3 regions of the Actinocorallia longicatena genome follow, and region 2 is predicted to be linked to each of the others. Evidence: riboswitches for the same ligand, from Rfam matches in the RefSeq annotation. Region 2 holds a riboswitch; each other region holds the start of a gene.
What was found. A riboswitch is a leader RNA that binds a small molecule or an ion and turns the genes downstream of it on or off. The one in region 2 is predicted to bind cyclic di-AMP.

Region 1: linked by a shared signal. The riboswitch ahead of ABD785_RS18875 (C40 family peptidase) and the one ahead of ABD785_RS06135 (NlpC/P60 family protein) in region 2 are both predicted to bind cyclic di-AMP.
Region 3: linked by a shared signal. The riboswitch ahead of ABD785_RS39940 (CHAP domain-containing protein) and the one ahead of ABD785_RS06135 (NlpC/P60 family protein) in region 2 are both predicted to bind cyclic di-AMP.

Annotation. Positions count from the first base shown of each region.
Region 1 is NZ_BAAAUV010000008.1:214,907-217,097, reverse strand. It holds gene ABD785_RS18880 (CHAP domain-containing protein) at 1-223, opposite strand, end outside; cyclic di-AMP (ydaO/yuaA leader) riboswitch at 233-409, opposite strand; gene ABD785_RS18875 (C40 family peptidase) at 521-1,009, opposite strand; cyclic di-AMP (ydaO/yuaA leader) riboswitch at 1,102-1,349, opposite strand; gene ABD785_RS18870 (C40 family peptidase) at 1,725-2,191, opposite strand, start outside.
Region 2 is NZ_BAAAUV010000003.1:93,683-95,873, forward strand. It holds gene typA (translational GTPase TypA) at 1-496, opposite strand, end outside; cyclic di-AMP (ydaO/yuaA leader) riboswitch at 690-833, shown strand; gene ABD785_RS06135 (NlpC/P60 family protein) at 836-1,741, shown strand; gene ABD785_RS06140 (hypothetical protein) at 1,837-2,019, opposite strand; gene ABD785_RS06145 ((deoxy)nucleoside triphosphate pyrophosphohydrolase) at 2,145-2,191, opposite strand, start outside.
Region 3 is NZ_BAAAUV010000050.1:18,783-20,973, forward strand. It holds gene ABD785_RS39935 (glycoside hydrolase family 25 protein) at 1-186, opposite strand, end outside; gene ABD785_RS39940 (CHAP domain-containing protein) at 205-939, opposite strand; cyclic di-AMP (ydaO/yuaA leader) riboswitch at 947-1,085, opposite strand; gene ABD785_RS39945 (helix-turn-helix domain-containing protein) at 1,321-1,536, shown strand; gene ABD785_RS39950 (WD40 repeat domain-containing protein) at 1,533-2,191, opposite strand, start outside.

The DNA.
Region 1 (2,191 bases), on a different contig from region 2:
CGGGCTTCACCACGGTGCCGGCGGGCTTGCCCGCGGTGGTCATGCTGCCGGTCTCGGGGACGGGCATCTGCGGCAGGGCCGCGGCCTTGGCCGCGAGGGCCGGCTGGGCGGGGGTGTCCGCGTGGGCGGACATCGCGAAGGTGCTGGCGAGGGCGGCGCCGGCGACGAGACCGCCGGTGATCTTCAGCGACAGGTGGGCGTGCTTACGGTGACGTCCGGACATGCGTTTGACTCCTGGTTTCCATGCCGCCTACCGGGTTAGCTGACGGATTCGGGCCTGGAAAAGCCCTACGGAGAGGAGGCGGAAGGTTCCGGCCTCGGTCTCCGATTCACCCCGTGTCCTGGACGCCCTGCGTCCGGACGAGTGGGTCCCCGGCTCCGCTTGATGCGGACTCGGCGGGAGGACGGCCCCTGAGGGGTCGCGTCCCGCGGTCAGTTAGAGAAAAGTCGATCGGGGGCGCCGGGCACGGAAATGCCGGAGGGTTGTGGCATTTCCGCGCCCGGAGCCTGCACGGGCGGTCTAGAAGGGGCGGACCGCGCCGTTGAACGAGCGCTTGCGGTACTTGTCGAGCAGCACCTGGCGAACATGGTCACCCGTACGAGGCGAGTGGATCATGTAGACCTTCTTGCCGACGACCTTGGAGACAAGGCCGACGTGGCTGCGGCCGCCGTAGAAGAACACCAGGTCGCCAGGGGCGAGGTTCTTCCACGAGACCTTGTTGTGAACGGCGCGGTAGATGGAACCGGTCGTCCGGGGCAGCTTCACGCCCGCCTTGCGGTAGGCGTAACCGACGAGCCCGGAGCAGTCGAAGGAGTTGGGGCCGGCCGCACCGTAGCGGTAGGGCTTGCCCTTCTTCTTCTTCGCCACGGCGATCGCCTTGAAGGCGGTCTTCTGCCGCTGCGACCAGGACTTCTTCTTCTTGACCTTCTTGACCTTCGTCACCGCGGCGGTCTTTTCGACCGTCGCCGCCTGCGCCTGCGCCGGAACGGCGATGGCGGGCGTGAGCACCGCGGACGCGGCGAGCAGGCCGGTGGCCAGCTTGACGCGACGTGAGCGGTCAGACGAGGGCAGGCGGATGCCAAGGTTGCGAGACAGGGGAATCTCCTTCTTCCTTGCGCCTACCGGGTTAGCTGACGGGTTCGGACCGGAAGTTCGTCCTACGGCCACCCATCGCGGTGAGCGCCGACTCCATGTCGAGTCACGAGCGCTCAGCTGCCGGGCGGCCGATTCACCCCGGGGTTCCGCGGGCATGGCTCACACCGTTTGGGGGCGATGTGGGGTGCTCACGGGGATTGGGTCCCCGGCTCCGCTCCCTTTCGTCAGGGAGTGGACTCGGCGCTGTCGCTTCGACCCGAGGGCGTGATGAGGCCCAGACGGAACCCCTTGTGGTTCCGTCGCAGTCGAGCGACTACGGGTTTTGTTGTGTGATGCCGACCTTCGGGATGTCTGCCCTGCGCCTCCATGCGCGGCCCTGACGTCGTCTACGACATCGGCTCTCGGGACAGTCCTGTCGACCATGCTTGACCGAAGCAAGCTTTTATCACTACGGCGCCTGGAGGACGCCGCTCGTCTGCAACGCTTGGATAACGCTGCGGACGCTTTTGAAGGTACCAAAGAACCGCGGAAAGGCAAACGCGGCGCAAAAACGCGTCTGCGCAGGTGAAGCGGGCTTTGGCCGGAAAGTGATCCAGGTCTCACCCTGTGACCCGTGTAACACGGGGGGTTACGGACGTCCGCCACCGACGAATCGGGACCTGTAGTACCCGGAGGAGATCGAGACCACCGACACGAAGGTCCCGGTGTGCGGGGCGTGGATCATCTTGCCGTTGCCCACGTAGAGGCCCACATGGCCGAGGCCGGAGAAGAAGACCAGGTCGCCCGGCTCGAGGTTGTCGAAGGAGATGCGGTGGTTTGAGGTCACCGAATACTGCGAGGCGGCGTTGTGCGGCAGGGATACACCTGCGGCCTTCCAGGCCATCATGGTCAGACCCGAGCAGTCGAACCGGCTGGGGCCCGACTGGCCGTAGCCGTAGGGCTTGCCCTTCTGGGCGAAGGCGTAGTCGAGGGCCTTGCGGGCGTTGCCGCTGGCGGGGCCGGTGTAGGTGCCGCCGACCGGCGGGAGCTTGCCCGGCGCGGGATCGGGGTCGACACCGAGGCGGCGCAGCAGCTTCTCCTGCTTGACGACCTGCT
Region 2 (2,191 bases):
TCGGGAAGTCGATCTGCTCCTCGTTGGCGTCGAGGTCGAGGAAGAGGGCGTAGACCTCGTCGATGACCTCGTCGATGCGGGAGTCCGGGCGGTCGACCTTGTTGATCACCAGGATGACCGGGAGGTTCGAGGCGAAGGCCTTGCGGAGCACGAACCGGGTCTGGGGCAGCGGCCCCTCGGAGGCGTCCACCAGCAGCACGACGCCGTCGACCATGGACAGGCCGCGCTCGACCTCACCGCCGAAGTCGGCGTGGCCGGGCGTGTCGATGATGTTGAGGAGCATTCCGTTGTGACGGACCGCGGTGTTCTTCGCGAGAATGGTGATGCCCTTCTCGCGCTCGAGGTCGTTGGAGTCCATGACGCGGTCGTCGACCGACTGGTTGTCTCGGAAGGCGCCCGACTGCCAGAGCATGGCGTCGACGAGGGTCGTCTTTCCGTGGTCGACGTGGGCGACGATCGCGACATTGCGCAGGTCATCACGGGTGGCGATGGGCATGAAAGTCCGGCTTCCGTTTCGTGTCGGATTCCGCCGCGCCTCGTGATCTCCGATACGGATACGGACCTTGGCGGCGTGAAAAGAGCGTGTGTACACCCGATTCTAGTCGGTCGGGGGCATGGCCACTGACCACAGGCTCAGTTTGGCATCTCTTGACCAGTTGCATACGTTTCGTCCCGTTCCGGTCGCTGCGTGACCGGGATCGCCGAGTCCCCGCACGGTGCGGGGAGCCGGGGAACCACTTCCCCCCGGGGTGAATCCGCTGGTCCGCCGGCGGTAGGGCGACTCTTCGGCCCGAACCCGTCAGCTAACCCGGTAGGCGTCGATGAGAGGAAACCCGTGAAGGGTGCCCGTTTCATGCTGGCCGCCTCCGTGGCGGCCGGCCTCAGCCTGACGGCCATGAATCCCGCGGCCCATGCCGCCGCGGCCCCCACCTCCGAGAGCCTGCAGAAGCAGCTCGACGATCTGACGGCGCAGGCGGAAAGCCTGGCCGAACTCCTGAAGAAGAACGAGGCGGACGCCGCCTCCGCCCAGCAGGACGCCTCCCTCAGCACGATCGGCCTCACCGGCCTCCGCAGCCAGGTCAGCGCCCTGGAACCGCAGGTCAAGGCGGCCAAGGACCGGATCTCGACCCTGGACAAGATCTCCGGCTGGTTCGGCGGGAACTCCGACACCGAGCGGGCCGACGAGCTCTCCGGCGAGCTCGACGACGTCAGGGCCCAGACCGCGACGGCCGAGACCGAGGCCGCCGCCGCGACCCGCAGGGCCGCTGACGCCGCGACGGCCGTCACCACGGTGAGGACCGAGGCCGCGACCGTCAGCACGAAGATCACGACGGTGAAGACCCGGCTCAAGCGGTTCTACACGGTCGGCGGAGTGACGATCTTCGGCGACGGCGTCGCCGCCAAGGCCACCCGCGAGGCCCTCCGCCAGCTCGGCAAGCCCTACGTGTGGGGCGCCGCGGGACCCTCCTCCTTCGACTGCTCCGGCCTCGCCGTCTGGTCCTACGCCAAGGCGGGCAAGCCGGGCCTCGACCACTACACGGGAGCCCTCTGGGACGCCGGGAAGAAGGTCGGCGCCGCCGACCTCCAGCCGGGCGACCTGGTCTTCTTCCATCCCGACCACCACCACATGGGCCTGTACATCGGCGACGGGAAGTTCGTCCACGCGCCGAGCTCCGGCGACGTGGTGAAAATCACCAAGCTCTCCGAGCGCGACGACTACAGCGGCGCCGTGCGCCTGTAAGCGACACGGCCCCCTCCGGAAGGTCTCCGGAGGGGGCCGTTGCGGTTCACCGCTTAGGGCGATGGTCACCCTGTGTCAGCGGTTCGGGTCGATGATCAGCGCCCGATGTAGGTGTTGGCTGCCGGGAGAACGGTGCCGAACGCACCACCGGCCGCGAGCAGTGCCGCGGCGAGATCGCGCTGGCTGAGGTAGGTGAGAGCGGCCACGGTGACGGCGGCCATGAAGGCCGTCAGGAAGATCACCGCTGCACGCAGTGGCACCAGAGTCTGCTCGTTCATGAGAGACACCTCCTTGATCACGTAACGCTTGGTGATCAGAGTGCACCCAACGCGGCCGATATCTAAGCGTGACGCGGTAACGATTTCGGCACATGCCGTAACCAATGCGGACCGTCCCGTTTCAACTACTGAGAGTAACGAGACAGATAAGGGCGAACGGCTTCGACCACGG
Region 3 (2,191 bases), on a different contig from region 2:
GCCCGGCGCGGCCTTGGTGGTCTTCTCGGGCTCGGCGTCCGCGGCTCGCGGCTCCGCTTTTGCCGAGGCGGCGGTGCTCGTCACGGCGGTGGCGTCGCCGGGTCCGGCCAGGGCGGCCCCCGCGACGGCGGCGGCCGCTCCCGTGGTGGCGACGGCCAGGGCGATCTTCCGGTTCAGAGTGATCATCGTGAACTCCCCCTCGGGTCAGGCGGTGGCGAGACGGTGGTGGCGGCCCCGGCCTGGGCGCAGGCGGCGCCTGACCGCGACGGCCAGGGCGACGGCCGGGAAGACGATCGCCGCGAACAGCGCGGACGGCTCGGCGGGCAGGAAGTCTCCGGGCAGGGACACCGTCCCGGTGAGCGCAGACCCGGTGAGCGCAGACCCGGTGAGCGCCGCGCTCTGGGCGGAGCCTCCGGACCCGGTGGAACCCACGGCTCCGGCCTGGGCTGCGGCGGGGGCCTCGGCCTCGGCCTCGGTGACGTTGACCTTCCGCGGGTATCCGTAGCCGACGACCTTGCTCTGGTCGCGGATCTTGCGCTTGGCGTTGACGCCGTCGACGTTGCCCTCGATCGTGTGGATCTTCGAACCGTCGACCTTGGTGACGATGCCGACGTGGTCGATGCCACCGGTCTTCTTGCCGCCCGACCAGTCGTAGAAGACGAAGGCTCCGGGTTCCGGCTTCGTCCCCCAGGCGTCCTGCTCGCGGAACCAGGCGGCGTGCGCGGGGGTGTAGGCGAACTGGCCGGTCTTGGCGGTCACGCCCGCCTGGTCGGCGCCCCAGGCGAGGAACATGTCGCACCAGGCGGCATGGCTGAAGTCAGAGGAGTCGTCGACGTTCTCGCCGTACCAGTCTCCGAATTTCGTGTATCCGCCGCTCTTCTCCTTGTAGCCGAGCTGGGATTCGAGCGCGGTGATCATCTTTTGGACGTCCGCATCCATAGAGCATTTCGCCTCTCCTTTTTCGCCTACCGGGTTAGCTGACGGATTCGGGCCAAGGAGCTGGCCCTACCGCTGCTCAGCAGCGGATTCACCCCAAGAAACCCGGGTCCCCGGCTCTCCGTGAGGAGACTCGGCGATCGGCCGGACATCGACCGATGCGCGAAGATTAAGCAAAGTAAAAGGCAGATATCAAACTGGTAAAGGTAGTAAAATATGCATAAGAGGGAATGGCGTCGCGGTAAAGCGCCTTGGCCCATGGGCGTCAGGGGCGCGCGGGGTCATGCGAAGGAGCGTCCCGGCTCAACCGATCGGTGGATGGGAGGGGGCCGCCGCGCGGCGACCGTGGAAGCGGAACGGACACCGCGACGGAAGGAGGAGGCCTTGACGACCAAGATCGATGGAGAGGTGATCCGGGCCCGCCGCAGGGCCCTCGGGCTGAGCCAGGCCTCACTGGCCCGGCGCGTGGGCCTGGACCAGCCCTCGATCTCCCGGCTGGAGAAGGGCGAGTTCGTGCCGCCCGTCGCGGTACTGGACCGCGTGGCGGCGGCCCTCCGCCTCCGCCTGACGATCCGCTTCGACCCGCTCGACGGGCCCTAATCCTCCGCGCAGATGCGGACCAGTTCCTCAGCCGCCCAGCGCAGGGACGGGTGGGGGTCGCGGCGGAAGTGCTCCAGGTCGGGGACGACGGCCCGGACCGCCTCGCGTGCGGGGCCCTGGCCGACGGCGAGGTCGGCGATCAGCAGCAGGAGGGTGTTGCGCGCCCGGTTGTCCGGGATGAGCATCCGCTCCACCAGGAAGGGGACGGCCGCGGCGGCGGCGGACCTCGCGCCGCGCTTGGAGACCATGAGGCCGTACAGCTCCTTGACCGCGGCCTGGGCGGCGGCCTCGTCATCGGAGGCCAGCTCGGCGATCAGGCGGGGGATCTCTTCCGCGCGTCCGCGGTTGGTCCTGAGGGATCTCCAGTCGATCTCCCTGAGCCGCAGGCGGAGGTCGCGCGCGGGCCAGAGCAGGTCCTGGTCGAGCTCGAGCACGAAGGTGCCGTTCGCGGTGGTGACGTGGAGCGTGCCCGAGGGGTCCAGGGCGAGGGCCTCGATGCCGGTGCCGAGCCGCAGGTCGGCGCGGTCCCCCGTCGGGCGGCTCCAGAGCCGGACGAGCCCGTCGGCCCAGGCGGCGGCGAGGGCTCCGCCGGTCTCCAGGTCGCCCTCGGCCAGTGCGGTGACCGGGGTGCCGCGCCGGTCGAAGGGGGTGCGCC